Regions from separate parts of the Pseudarthrobacter sp. H2 genome, predicted to be linked through region 1. Evidence: predicted binding sites of a transcription regulator. Region 1 holds the regulator's gene; each other region holds the start of a gene.
What was found. Region 1 encodes LexA, which represses DNA repair genes until DNA is damaged. Its sites were predicted from a motif close to TCGAACANNTGTTCGA; they were not measured.
Positions count from the first base shown of each region.

Region 1 (4,548 bases):
TGGGCAGCCTGGCAGTGGTCCTGTCCAAGGCTTAAGTCTAGGCCTGCAGCGCTGCGCGGCCGGTCAGGATGCGTTCGAGGGCCTCGAGGAACGCTGTGGTTTCCGTCTCAGTTCCGGCCGTCACGCGCAGGTGGCCGGGAATGCCGACATCACGGATGAGCACCCCCGCGTCCAGCAGCCCCTGCCAGGTCTCGTGCGGGTCCTCGAGGCCGCCGAAGAAGACATAGTTGGAATCGGAAGCGGCCGGCTTGAGGCCCATCCGCTGCAGTTCGGAGACGATCCGGTCCCGCTGGCGCTTGATGTCCTCGACGTCGGCCATGAGCGCCACCCGGTGGTGCAGGGCGGCCAGGGCCGTGGCCTGGGTGATCGCCGAGAGGTGGTACGGAAGGCGGACCAGGCGCAGGGCGTCGGTCACTTCGGGTGCCGCGGCCATGTACCCCAGCCGCGCGCCGGCGAGGGCGAAGGCCTTGCTCATGGTCCGGGAAACGATGAGCCGCTCCCGTCCCGGCAGCAGCGTGAGCGCGCTGGGCGTTCCGTCGTGGGCGAATTCGTGGTAGGCCTCGTCAACGATCACGATGGTCTGGCTGGCCTCACCGGCGGCGTAGACGGCCTCCACGACGTCGACGCCAAGGCCGGTGCCGGTGGGGTTGTTCGGGGAGCACAGGAAGACGACGTTGGGTTGGAGTTCGCGCACCTGGCGTGCTGCCGATTCCGCGCTCAGACCGTAGTCCCCGGCGCGCACGCCCACAAGGTATTCCGTGTCCGTGCCGGCGGCCAGCAGCGGGTACATGGAGTATGTGGGAGGGAAGCCCAGAGCAGTGCGGCCCGGGCCGCCGAAGGCCTGGAGGATCTGCTGGAGCACCTCGTTGGAGCCGTTGGCCGCCCAGATGTTCTCCGCGCCCAGTCCGTGGCCGAGATACTCCGCCAACGCTTCGCGCAGCTCGGTGAATTCGCGGTCCGGATACCGGTTCAGGCCCACTGCCGCTGCCGTCACGGCTTCGGAGATGGCCGCCTGGACGTCGGCCGGGACACCATGGGTGTTCTCGTTGACGTTGAGCAGGATGGGGACGTCCAGCTGGGGCGCCCCGTACGGGCGCAGGCCGCGCAGATTGGTCCGGAGGGGAAGTCGGTTGAGGCGCTCTAACTGGTCAGTCACCTCAACAGTTTAAGTGAGGCCGCGGCGGGCCCTGAAACTGTGACGCCCCGGCCCCGTCTTTTGGGGCTGCCGATGCTTGGGGAGCCGGGCTACTTGGACGGTACGAAGAGCTGCTGGCCCGGGATGACGCGCGCTGCGTCAAGGTTGTTGAGCTGGACGATGTCCGCGACGACGTCCCGGGGATCGCGCTCCGGTGCGACAGCCCCGGCGATGGCCCACAGGGAGTCCCCGGCCTGGACCGTCACGGACACGGTAGGCGTCAGCGACAGCTCGGATGCGGAGTCCGCCGCCTTGGCGGGGGCGTTGAGGAACCCGCTGAACGAGAGAATGAGGGCGGCCAGCAGGATAAGCGGAAGGCCGAAGAAGATGAACCTGCCCCGGCGGGTCAGCCGGAGCGGGGCCTGCCTGGCACCGGGGGCAGCGGCCGGCGCCGCCGGAGCGTGGCTGCCAAAGGACCGAACCTGTTCGGATGGATCGTACTGGCCGAATGTGTCGTGAAACGCGCCTGATGCTGACATGAACTTAGCCCTCCTGGACCATACGGTGCCGCTGCCGCCAGGCAGCCTGCCCTCGAACGTGTTGCCGAACGTCTACCTCTGCTTTGGCCTCAGCCAATCGAATACATATTCGAACTTTGCTGGTTCTGTTTTAGCACTTATTGACGAACATTGTCGAGACTCGCTAGAACAAATGTTTGAAAATCCGGTCCGGCTGGCCTACGTTTGAGTGACAGAACAAGCTCTTCCGGAGTTGAACCCAGTATTTGATCAGCAGCAGTTGAACCCAATAGTTGAACCCAGCCGTTGATCAGCAGTAGTTGATCAGCAGGGTCTGACAATTCAGACCGGAAGATCCCGGCCACCGCGGAACGGCGGCCGGGCGGATTGGAAAGGCGTTGGCGAACATGGCAGCACAAGCCACCGGCGGCAGGGCCACCCAGCGGGGTCCCCAGCCGGCCCGGGCACCCAAAAGCCTCACCGTCCGGCAGAAGAAGATCCTGGAAACCATCCAGCGGTCCGTGACGGACAAGGGATATCCGCCGTCCATGCGCGAGATCGGCGACACCGTCGGGCTCGCCAGCCTGTCCAGCGTCACGCACCAGCTCTCACAGCTGGAGAAGCTCGGTTACCTCCGGCGCGATCCCAAGCGTCCGCGCGCCATGGAGGTGCTCATGCCGCTGACCCTCGACGAGGGGACCACCGGGATTTCCGGTGTGGCGAAATCCAGCGGCCTGCGGACCGTGGGAGGGCTGTCCGTTTCGGAGCTCGCCAGCGCCACGGACACCGCCATGGTGCCGTTAGTGGGGCGGATCGCCGCCGGCGGCCCCATCCTCGCCGACCAGGTCGTGGAGGATGTCATGCCGCTGCCGCGCCAACTGGTGGGCCACGGCGAACTCTTCATGCTGAAAGTGGCCGGCGATTCGATGATCGACGCCGCCATCTGCGACGGCGACTGGGTCGTTGTCCGGCGTCAGAGTGACGCCCTCAACGGCGAAATCGTTGCCGCGCTGCTGGATGACGAGGCAACGGTCAAGACCTTCCGCCAGCGCGACGGCCACACCTGGCTGCTGCCGCAGAACACCCAGTACGAGCCCATCCTCGGCGACCACGCCGTCATCATGGGCAAAGTCGTCTCGGTCCTGCGCTCCCTCTAGGCCGCCGCCGAACGTTCCCGGCCGTTCCCGGCCGGCCCGCCGGCCGCCTGCGCCTACGTGGCAGCCTGCCGGGACTCCTTCGACAGCCGTTCCAGGGCCGCCAGGGCAACCGCAGGGTCGGTCGTCGGCCAGAACGGCGGCAAGGCGGCGCGGAGGAAGGCTCCGTAGCGTTCGGTGGAGAGCCGCGAATCCAGCACCGCCACCACGCCCTTGTCCGTCGTCGAACGGATCAGCCGGCCGGCCCCCTGGGCGAGCCGGATCGCGGCATGGGTGGCCGACACGGACATGAAACCGTTGCCGCCGGATTGGGCAACGGCCCGTGAGCGGGCGGTCATCAGCGGATCATCCGGCCGGGGGAAGGGAATCCGGTCGATGACCACGAGCCGGCAGGAGTCGCCGGGTACGTCGACACCCTGCCAGAGGGACATCGTGCCGAACAGGCAGGTGTCCGGCTCCTCGCCGAACTGCCGCACGAGCCCGGTCATGGTCGAATCACCCTGGCACAGGATGTCCATGTCCAGCCGGGGCCGCATTGCCTCGGCCGCGTCCTCCGCGGCGCGCCGCGAGGAGAAGAGGCACAGCGCTCCGCCGCCGGAGGCCCGGATCAGGCGCTCGAGCTCGTCGAGGGCTTCCGGCGAAGCCCCGCGGCCGGGTTTGGGCAGGTGCTTGGCGACATAGAGGATGCCCTGCTTCGGATAGTCGAAGGGGGAACCGACGTCGACGCCGGTCCAGCTGGGCGCGCCGGGGCCCACCAGTCCGAGGCCTCCGGCAGTCGGTTCGAAAGCGGAGCCGATCGCCAGCGTCGCAGAGGTCAGGATGACGGTGTGGTCCGCGAACAGCCCTTCCCGCAGCCGCCCGGCCACGCTGAGCGGTGCCACGTTGATCAGCGCCGGTGCGCTCTCGTCCGGCGGGGAGTATCCCTGTGCCGGGTCGAAGGTGCTGTTGCGGGAGAACCACACGACCTCGCGGTTTTCGCGGGCGGCCAGGAGCCGCTCGCAGAGTTCCAGGATGACCATGAGGCGCGAGCGCGCGAGCTGGCGGCCGCCGTCGGGCGTGCTGGCGCTGTCCCCCTTGGAATCGGAGAGGGCCGCGCGGCAGGCATCGCGCAACTGGTCGACGCAGTCCAGCTGTTCGCTGTTGAGCCCGTTGGGCAGGAGGCCGCTGGGCGCGCCTTCGATGGCCAGTTCGAGGTGGGCGGCCGCGTTGTTCAGCGCGTCCACGGTGATGCCGGTGTGCTTGCGGGCGCCGGAGGCGGCGGCGTGCACCATGGCCACGGAAAGCTGGCCGGACACGGCGCCCGTGACCCGGTCCTGGAGCTCGTGGGCCTCGTCCACGACCACGACATCGTAGTCCGGGAGCACGGCCAGGCCTTCGAAGGCGCTGACGGCGAGCATGGCATGGTTGGTGACGACGACGTCGGCGTCGGCGGCGTTCTGCCGGGCCAGTTCGCTGAAGCATTCGGCCGCGAGCGGGCACTTCTGCGCGCCGAGGCATTCCATCGAGGTGACGGAGACCTGCCGCCAGGCCCGGTCCGTGACACCGGGCACGAGTTCGTCCCGGTCCCCCGTGGCCGTGTCCTCGGCCCATTCGCGCAGCCGGACGATTTCCTTTCCCAGCTGGGAGGACGGGCCGCCCAGGGCCGCCGCGAAGTGCGGCACGGACGTGTCCTCGCCGAGGGAGAACAGCTGGCCTTCGGAGGGCTCCTCGGACGGGAACCCGCCCTCGAGCTTGTGCCGGC
Region 1 is NZ_CP189594.1:2,590,419-2,594,966, forward strand. It holds gene ACQCSZ_RS12235 (histidinol-phosphate transaminase) at 38-1,156, opposite strand; gene ACQCSZ_RS12240 (LysM peptidoglycan-binding domain-containing protein) at 1,246-1,674, opposite strand; gene ACQCSZ_RS12245 (hypothetical protein) at 1,673-1,882, shown strand; gene lexA (transcriptional repressor LexA) at 2,061-2,810, shown strand; gene ACQCSZ_RS12255 (ATP-dependent DNA helicase) at 2,864-4,548, opposite strand, start outside.

Region 2 (4,548 bases), 990 kb from region 1:
TCGCGCTGCTCCACCCTGCCGGCGAATTCCCGCAGCTCCGGCTTCTCCGCGAGGGCCTCGCGGAAGTTCCGGGCCGAAAACCGCCACAGCTGCTTGGCGATTTCACCGACCTCGCCGTCGTCCATGCCCAGCGCCTGGCCGGCGTCGCGCACGGCACCGCGGGCGCGGTAGCCGTTCTGCATGCTCATCAGCGTGACGCGTTCGGCCCCGAAGCGGGCAAAGATCTTGCGGTAGACGTTGTGCCGTTCGGCGCTTTCGACGTCGATGTCGATGTCCGGCAGGGTGGCGCGGTCCCGGGAGAGGAAGCGTTCGAAGATGAGGTCGTGCTGGAGCGGGTTGACCTGGCTGACGTCGATCAGGTAGTTGACCAGGCTCGAGGCGCCCGAGCCGCGGGCGGCGGCCCGGACCCCCAGGTCCAGGATCATCCGGGAGACCTCGGCGACGGTCAGGAAGTAGGCGGCGAAGCCCAGGCTGCCGATGATCCCCAGTTCGTGCTCCAGCCGGGCGCGCAGCGCTTCGGCGGGTTTCCCGGCGATCCCCGGGAACCGGCGGCCGATTCCGGCCTCGCAGCGCTGGGCCAGCTCCACGAGGGGATCCCCGGCAATCCCGATCACGGAGGCTTCCGGGACCACCGGCTGTTTCCAGCCCATGTCGGTGGCCGGGTCCATCCGGCAGCGGTCCGCGAGCGCCTCGGTCTGGGCCATGAGCCGTTTGAGGTCCGTCCTCCCGTACCCGGCGGCATGCATGATCTCCTTGCCCAGCGCCAGCATCTGCGCCGGTGATTTGAGCCAGGCCTGCCCGTTGGGCTGGAGCTGCGGGGCGGCGGAGAGTTCGGGGAGGGATTTCAGGGTCCGGGCGGAGTCCAGCACGTCCGCGGTGGCCGCGCCGTCCTCGGCGGCGTACCGCACGGCGTTGCTCAGCACGGCGGGCACCCCGTGTTCGGCGGCGAGCTTGAGCATCCGCACCGCATGGGCGGTGCTCAGGGGCTCACCGGGCGGGCTCAGCTGCGAGACCACCTCGGCGGCGAGGGTTCCCGGCGGCATGGCGTCCAGCCAGCGTTTGAACAGGGTGCGGGGACGCAGGTAGCGCCGTCCGCGCATGGCGCGTCCGACGTCGGAGTCCGGCCCGAGCAGGACCGTCAGCACCGGGTCCAGGGTTTCCGGGTGCAGGGTGCGGGAGGCCAGTTCCGCCCGGGTCACGGCCACCGGCACCGCGCCCCCGGCCTTGCCCGTGGTGCGGGCATGGGCGTCGGAGATCAGCCGGCACAGCGCCCGGTACCCGGCGCCGTTGTTGTGCCCGTGGGCGAGGACGACGACGCGTCCCCCCACCTGGGTGCGGAGGTCGCCGTCGTCGTCCAGGACCGCCAGGTCCACCCCGACGACCGCGTCCAGTCCCGCCGCCATGCAGGCCAGCAGGTGCTTGACCGTTCCGTACAGGCCGTCGCGGTCGGTGCAGGCGAGCGCGGTGGCTCCGTCCGCGGCCGCCGCAGCGGCCAGTTCCTCCGGCCAGGAGACCCCGTAGTGGGCGCTGTAGGCGGTGGAGACATGGAGATGCGTGAAGCTCATGCCCTCCTCCGCTTCGGGAGGGTCCGGAGGGCGTCGTGGATCCGCAGCAGCCTCCAGCGGCCGCTGCCGACATGCCGGGACAGGTCAAGGGTGAGGATCTCCCCCCGGGCCCCGCCATCCGGGGACGGATCAGACAGGCGCACCTGGACCCGCCAGATCTCGTGGTCCACCAGGCCGGGCCCGCTGCCGAGCGGGGCCCGGCTTTCCTCTGCCCACCACTGGCGCCGCTCATACCAGCGGACCGGCTCCGCGCAGACGGTGTAGTGCCGCCCGGCCCACCCCAGCTTCAGGGGCCGGCCCGAGGGTGTGCAGACGACGTCGACCGACTCGCTGAACATGCCCATGTTTGCCTCCCGGAACAGCCCGGCCGCAGGGTTCCCGGCGTAGCTCAAGCCGGGGACTGCGGTCAGGCCCAAGTTTTCGAAGTAGTCTCAAAGTAATTATTCGAACATATCTTCGAATGATTTCAGTGTAGGCCGGGTGCGGGGCAAAACCTAGGTCAGGGGTGGACGGACGGGGGCGCTGGGGGCAGGATTGAGCCATGAGTTCCCATAACGCACTCCTCAAGCACGTAAGCATCGCCGCCAAGGAAACCGCCCTGGTGGCGAAGTTCGATATAGACGGAAATATTCCGGGATCGGGGGCCTACGTGGTGGGGCTCGTGGCGGCAACCCCGGACCATTCCCATCAACGCAGGATGGGCATCGAGTTCATGAACGGCGAGGCCGTGTCCTTCTTCTGCTTCTGCCACGACGGGACCGAGGAGAACTTTGACCTCAAGGGCGTCGAACACTCCGGCAACACCATCACGGGCCACTTTCCCCTGAGCACGGTGCTGGGCCTGCCCAAGGGCCATCTGATGAGCGCTTTCAGCGACGCGGAGGGCCGGGAGTACCAGGCCAATGTCCCGGTGGAGGAGGCCCTGTAGCGAGGAGGCCCTGTAGCGGGCCGGACAGCCTCAGCTGCTGGCTTTGTACACTTCCAGTTCGAGCGTGGTGAACGCCTCGGTCATGGCCCGGTACGTCTTTTCGACGATGTCGGCGTCGATGTCCTTCTTCTCCGCCACCCCGCGGACATGCTCGATCACGCGCTCCACCCGTCCGGGTGCACGCACCTGGGCGCTGTCCTCCTTCAGGGTACCGGCGATCCGGATCAGCCGCTCGCGGCGTCCGATCAGCAGGACGATCTGTTCATCCACCTCGTCAACGGCCACCCGTACCGCCGCGAGCTGTTCCTTGTCGGCCTGGGCATCTTTGTCGTCTCCGTGATTTGTGGGCATGGGGATGACAGTATCGAATGATGCAGCCACGAGTCGACTTAATTTCCCTGGGCGTCCGCAGTGTCGATGCCTCCCGCAGCTTCTACGTTGACGGCCTGGGCTGGCGTGTCCTCCGGGAATCCCCCGGCGAGGTCGTCTTCCTCCAGGCCAATCATGGACTCGTCCTCTCCCTCTGGGACGCCTCGCAGATGCACGCGGAGGCCGGGACGTCCAGCCCTGACGGGATTCCCTGCATCACCCTGAGCCACAATCTGGGCAGCGCGGCTCAAGTGGACGCGGTGATGGCGGAGGCCAAGGCTGCCGGGGCCAGCATCGTGGCCGCGCCGAAAACCCAGCCCTGGGGCGGCTACACGGGATACTTCGCCGATCCGGACGGTTTCCGCTGGGAGGTGGCCTTCAACCCCACCTGGGCGGTCGACGCCGCCGGCACGGTCATGCTCTAAAAAAGGCTCCCCAGCGGCTGGATGAGCCCGGCGGAGTCGTTCCTGACGTTTCCGACGGCGGTGCCGACGGCGTCGATCCTCCAGCCCTGCGCGGCCCCGTGCGCCCCGGCCCGGACCAGCCCCACGAGGGCGGCGGGGTCGGCGGCGTGCGGGTCCAGCCAGGCCTGGATGGCCGCGCTGTCCATCGCCACCGGCAGCCGGTCATGCAGGGCGGTGAGTTCGGCAAGCCCTCCGCCGGCGTAGCCTTCCGGCGGCGAATCCGTGGTCAGGATCGAGGCCGAGAGCAGCCAGCGCTCCGGATCCCCCGCCGCCCTGGACGGGTCCCGCCACCATTCGTACAGGCCGGCGAACATCATGGGGGAACCGTCCCTGGGGCGCACGTAGTACGGCTGCTTGCTGCGCCCTTCCCCTGCTTTCCATTCGTAGTAGCCGTCCGCGGGTACCGCGCAGCGCCGGGACCGGACGGCCTTCCGGAACGCCGGCTTCTCCAGCACGCTCTCGCTGCGGGCGTTGATCATCCTGGGGCCGACCCCCGGGTCCGTGGCCCAGGGCGGCACCAGCCCCCAGCGCGCCAGATGGAGCTGGCGGACCGCCCCGCCGTCCACCAGCCGTTCCAGCAGGATCGGCACGTCCGCCGTCGGGGCGACATTCCAGGACGGCGGAATCGCGATCTCTGCCTCGAGCCCGGCGTCGAACTCTGCCAGCAGGTCTCCGACGGCCCGGGCCATCACATAGCGTCCACACATGGCACCAGCATGCCACCTGGGGATCCGCCACCCGGGAATAGCCGGCTGCGGGTTACGGTTGAAGCGAACGACACCCTGGCGACGAAACACGCCTATGACGAGCACCGAGGAGAAACTTCGTGGACTTCACCCCCGAATCCGGCACCATCACCATGTTTTCGACCACCTGGTGCGGCTACTGCAACCGGCTGAAGAAGCAGCTGGACGCCCAGGGCATCGGTTACACCGAGATCAACATCGAAGAAGTCGAAGGCACCGCCGACCTCGTGGAGAAGCTCAACGGCGGCAACCGCACCGTCCCCACCGTGCTGTTCCCGGACGGCACCGCGGCCACCAACCCGTCCGCGGCAGAGGTCAGGACCCGGCTCGCCGCCTGAGGCCACACCCATACAATCCAGACTTCAACGACGACGGCGCGGCCCCCACGGGACCGCGCCTTACCGCGTGTTGCGACGCGCAGCGAGGGAGATTTTTTCATGGTCCACAAAGTCAAAGGCGCAGTAGCCCGCTCCAAG
Region 2 is NZ_CP189594.1:1,596,282-1,600,829, reverse strand. It holds gene ACQCSZ_RS07625 (DNA polymerase III subunit alpha) at 1-1,565, opposite strand, end outside; gene ACQCSZ_RS07620 (DUF6504 family protein) at 1,562-1,909, opposite strand; gene ACQCSZ_RS07615 (hypothetical protein) at 2,107-2,493, shown strand; gene ACQCSZ_RS07610 (chorismate mutase) at 2,524-2,844, opposite strand; gene ACQCSZ_RS07605 (VOC family protein) at 2,865-3,287, shown strand; gene ACQCSZ_RS07600 (SOS response-associated peptidase) at 3,284-4,033, opposite strand; gene ACQCSZ_RS07595 (mycoredoxin) at 4,153-4,410, shown strand; gene ACQCSZ_RS07590 (S-(hydroxymethyl)mycothiol dehydrogenase) at 4,510-4,548, shown strand, end outside.
Region 2: ACQCSZ_RS07620 (DUF6504 family protein) is a predicted target of LexA. The motif match lies at 2,010-2,025, and genes of this name have one in related genera.

Region 3 (4,548 bases), 660 kb from region 1:
GCCGCGAGCTTCACGCGCTGGGCTTCGCCGCCGGAGAGCGTCGTGGCGGGCTGGCCCAGCCGGACGTAGCCGAGTCCGACGTCGACGAGCGTGTTGAGGTGCCGCGCGATCGGCGAGAAGGCCGCGAAGAATTCCGCGCCTTCCTCGATGGGCATGTTCAGCACGTCCGCGATGGTCTTGCCCTTGTAGTGCACCTCAAGCGTTTCCCGGTTGTAGCGGGCGCCGTGGCACACCTCGCAGGGCACGTACACGTCCGGCAGGAAGTTCATTTCGATCTTCAGCGTGCCGTCACCCGAGCAGGCCTCGCAGCGGCCGCCCTTGACGTTGAAGGAGAACCGCCCGGGCTGGTAGCCGCGGACCTTCGCCTCCGTGGTCTCGGCGAAGAGCTTGCGGATGTGGTCGAAGACCCCCGTGTAGGTGGCAGGGTTAGACCGCGGGGTGCGGCCGATCGGGCTCTGGTCGACGTGCACCACCTTGTCCAGGTGCTCCAGGCCCTGGACGGCCTTGTGCCGGCCGGCGACCTGCTTGGCGCCGTTGAGCTTGTTGGCGAGGACCTTGTAGAGGATCTCGTTGACGAGGGTCGACTTTCCGGAGCCGCTGACCCCGGTCACGGCCGTGAAGAGGCCCAGCGGGAAGGCCGCGTCGACGTTCAGGAGGTTGTTCTCCTTGGCGCCGACCACCTTCAGCTCCCGCTTCTTGTCGTACTTGCGGCGCTTCGTGGGGATGTCGATCTTCTTGCGGCCGGAGAGGTAGTCGCCGGTCAGGGAGGCGGTGTTCTCCAGCAGGTCCGCGTAGGAGCCGGAGTGGACCACCTGCCCGCCGTGCTCGCCGGCGCCCGGTCCGATGTCCACCACCCAGTCGGCTTCCTGGATGGTGTCCTCGTCATGCTCGACGACGATCAGGGTGTTGCCGAGGTCCCGCAGCCGGGTCAGCGTCTCGATCAGCCGGCGGTTGTCCCGCTGGTGCAGGCCGATGGAGGGCTCGTCGAGGACATAGAGCACGCCCACGAGGCCGGAACCGATCTGGGTGGCCAGCCGGATGCGCTGGGCTTCGCCCCCGGACAGGGTGCCGGAGGGGCGTTCGAGGTTCAGGTATTCGAGGCCGACGTCGAGGAGGAAGGTCAGGCGGGCCTGGATCTCCTTCAGGACCTGGTGGGCGATCTGGGCCTCGCGGCCGGTCAGCACGAGGGTGTCCAGGAAGTGCGCACATTCACGCATCGGCATCGCTGCAACCTGCGCGATGGACTTGCCGTTGATCAGCACGGAGAGCGACGCCGGGTTCAGCCGGGCACCGTTACAGGCCGGGCACGGGATCTGCCGCATGTACTCCTCGTAGCGGTCACGCGCGGAGTCCGAGTCGGTTTCGGTGTGCTTGCGGTGCACGTACTGGATAACGCCCTCGAAGCCGGTGCTGTACTTGCGCTCCCGGCCGAACCGGTTGCGGTACTGCACCACGACTTTGTGGTCCTTGCCGTGCAGGACGGTCTGCCGGACCTCGGCGGAGAGCTTCTGCCAGGGGGTCGTCATGGAGAAATCAAGCTCAGCGGCGAGGCCGGACAGCAGGCGGTTCCAGTACTCCGTCGTCGCGGTGCCCAGGGACCAAGGCGCGATGGCGCCTTCCGCGAGCGACAGCTCCTGGTTCGGGATGATGAGTTCCTCATCGACTTCCAGTTTGGTGCCGATGCCGCTGCACGCGGAGCAGGCCCCGAAGGGGTTGTTGAAGGAGAAGGACCGCGGCTCGATCTCGTCGATGGCGAGGGGGTGCTCGTTCGGGCACGCGAGGTGTTCGGAGAACGCCCGGGTCCGTTCGGGGTCGTCCGCGGCCAGATCCACGAACTCGGACAGCACCCGGCCCTCGGCAAGCCCCAGCGCGGTCTCGACCGAATCGGTGAGCCGCTGGCTGATGCCGTCCTTGACGACGAGGCGGTCCACGACCACTTCGATGGTGTGCTTGAACTGCTTGCCCAGCTTGGGCGGATCGCTGAGCTGGATCAGCTCGCCGTCGACGCGGGCCCGCGAGTAACCCTTGGCCGTGAGTTCCTTGAACAGGTCGACGAATTCGCCCTTGCGGCCGCGGACCACGGGAGCGAGGACCTGGAAGCGGGTGCCTTCCGGGAGCTCGAGCAGCTGGTCCACGATCTGCTGGGGGGTCTGTTTCGCCACGGGCTCCCCGCAGATGGGGCAGTACGGGCGGCCGACACGGGCCCACAGCAGGCGCATGTAGTCGTAGATCTCGGTGATGGTGCCCACCGTGGAACGGGGGTTCTTGCTCGTGGACTTCTGGTCGATCGAGACCGCGGGCGAGAGGCCCTCGATGAAGTCGACGTCGGGCTTGTCCACCTGGCCGAGGAACTGCCGGGCGTAGGCGGACAGCGATTCCACGTAGCGGCGCTGGCCCTCGGCGAAGATCGTGTCGAAGGCGAGGGAGGACTTCCCGGAGCCGGACAGCCCGGTGAAGACGATCATCGCGTCGCGCGGCAGGTCGAGGTCCACGTTGCGCAGGTTGTGTTCGCGGGCGCCCTTGACGACGAGCCGCGACAGGTCGGGACGTTTCAGTTCGGGCCGGGAATCGTCGGGGCGGCCCGGTTTTGCGGAACCCGCCGGACCTGAGCCCATCGGAACGGAGGTCGGGACTTCTACGGCGGGATCTTCAGCTACAGCTTTAGGCACGCTACCAATGCTAATCGAAAACTTCTTCGAACTTCTATTCCCGCCGGAGTCTCTGGGCAGGCGCCGGCGGCCGGATCTGCTAGCCGCGGTCGTAGGCGGCGGCCAGCAACTGCACCGCCTCGGCGAAGCTGGCACCCTGGGCCCTGGCGGCCGCGGCGAAGGCCGCGGCCGAGGCGGACAGGGAAGTCCAGGCCTCGTCCCGGGCGCAGACCACCGTCCCGTTCCGGCCCCTCGTCGCCACGACGCCCGCGGCTTCCAGTTCCTTGTAGGCCCGCGCCACGGTATGGGGCGCGACGCCCAGTTCACCGGCGAGGCTGCGGACCGCCGGCAGCCTGGTGCCCGGTGCGAGGGTCCCGTTGTCGGCGCGTTCGATGATGTTGAGCCGGAGCTGTTCGAACAGCGGCACGGAGCTGGCCGGGTTCGGCTTCCAGGCCCCGGGGAAGCGCACTGCCGCGTTCCCTGTGGAGCTCACTGCTCTGCCTCCGTGACATCCTGCGGCTGTTCGCGGCCCGCGAACTGGGCCGCGTACAACTCGGTGTACAACCCGTCCCCGGCCATCAGCTGCTGATGGGTCCCGTTTTCAACGATTCGTCCGTGGTCCATGACGAGAATTAGATCAGCGTCCCGGACGGTGGACAAGCGGTGCGCAACGACGAAGCTGGTACGACCCTGCCGGAGCCGGTTCATCGCCTGGCGGATCTGCACTTCCGTGCGGCTGTCCACCGAGCTCGTGGCCTCGTCCAGCACCAGGATGCGGCGGCCGGCCAGCTGCGCCCGGGCAATGGAGATGAGCTGGCGCTGCCCGCGGCTCAGCGAACCGCCGTCGTTGCCCAGCATGGTGGCGTAGCCGCCCGGGAGGGCGCGGACGAACTGGTCCACGTGGCTGGCGCGGGCCGCGGCGACGATCTCGGCGTCGGTGGCGCCGGGCCGGCCGTATTCGATGTTGTCCCGGATGGTTCCGGTGAACAGCCAGGCGTCCTGGAGTACCGTGGCGAAGGCGGACCGCAGGACATCGCGGGGCATGGCAGCGATGTCCGAACCGTCCACGGTGATCCGGCCGGACTCCAGTTCGTAGAACCGCATCAGCAGGTTGACGATGGTGGTCTTGCCCGCTCCCGTGTGCCCGACGATCGCGACCGTCTGCCCGGGCTCGACGGCGAAGGTGAGGTCCTTGACGGCGGGGTAGCCCGGGCTGTAGCCGAACGTGACCCGCTCGAACGCCACGCGGCCCGACGTTTCCGGCAGCGCCGGGGAGGCGCCCGGGTTCCGGGCGGGTTCCGGCGGCGGCTTGCGCGCCGGCTTATGCGCCGGCTTCCGGGCCGGATCACGGGACCGCTGCCGGCCCCGGCGTTGCCCCGGAGCCATGGCCGGGGCCTCCGGCGGGATCTCCGGCGCGTCCAGGAGGGCGAAGACGCGCTCCGCCGAGGCCAGGCAGGACTGCATGAGCGTCAGCATGCCGCCGATCTGGCCCATCGGCTGGCTGAAGAGCCTGCTGAACTGGATGAACGCCTGGATGCCGCCGATCGTCATGGTGCCGGCCGTGACCTGGAGCGCGCCCACCACGGCGACGGCGATGTAGTTGAGGTTGGAGACGAAGACCATGAGCGGCTGAACGGCGCCGGACACGTACTGGGCGCGGGCGCTGGCCCGGCTGAGCCTGGCGTTGCTGTCCCGGAAACGCGCCGCGGATGCTTCGTGCCGGCCGAAGGCCTTGATCACCTCATGACCGGTGAAGAATTCCTCCAGCTGGGAGTGCAGCTCCCCCGTGCTGGACCACTGCTCGGTGAAGTGGGCCTGCGACTTGCGTGCCACCAGCACGGTGAGCAGCGTCGAGACCGGCACGGTCAGCAGGGCGATCAGGGCCAGGAGCGGCGAGAGC
Region 3 is NZ_CP189594.1:1,926,103-1,930,650, forward strand. It holds gene uvrA (excinuclease ABC subunit UvrA) at 1-2,615, opposite strand, end outside; gene ACQCSZ_RS09120 (GntR family transcriptional regulator) at 2,749-3,141, opposite strand; gene ACQCSZ_RS09125 (ABC transporter ATP-binding protein) at 3,138-4,548, opposite strand, start outside.
Region 3: uvrA (excinuclease ABC subunit UvrA) is a predicted target of LexA. The motif match lies at 2,684-2,699, and genes of this name have one in related genera.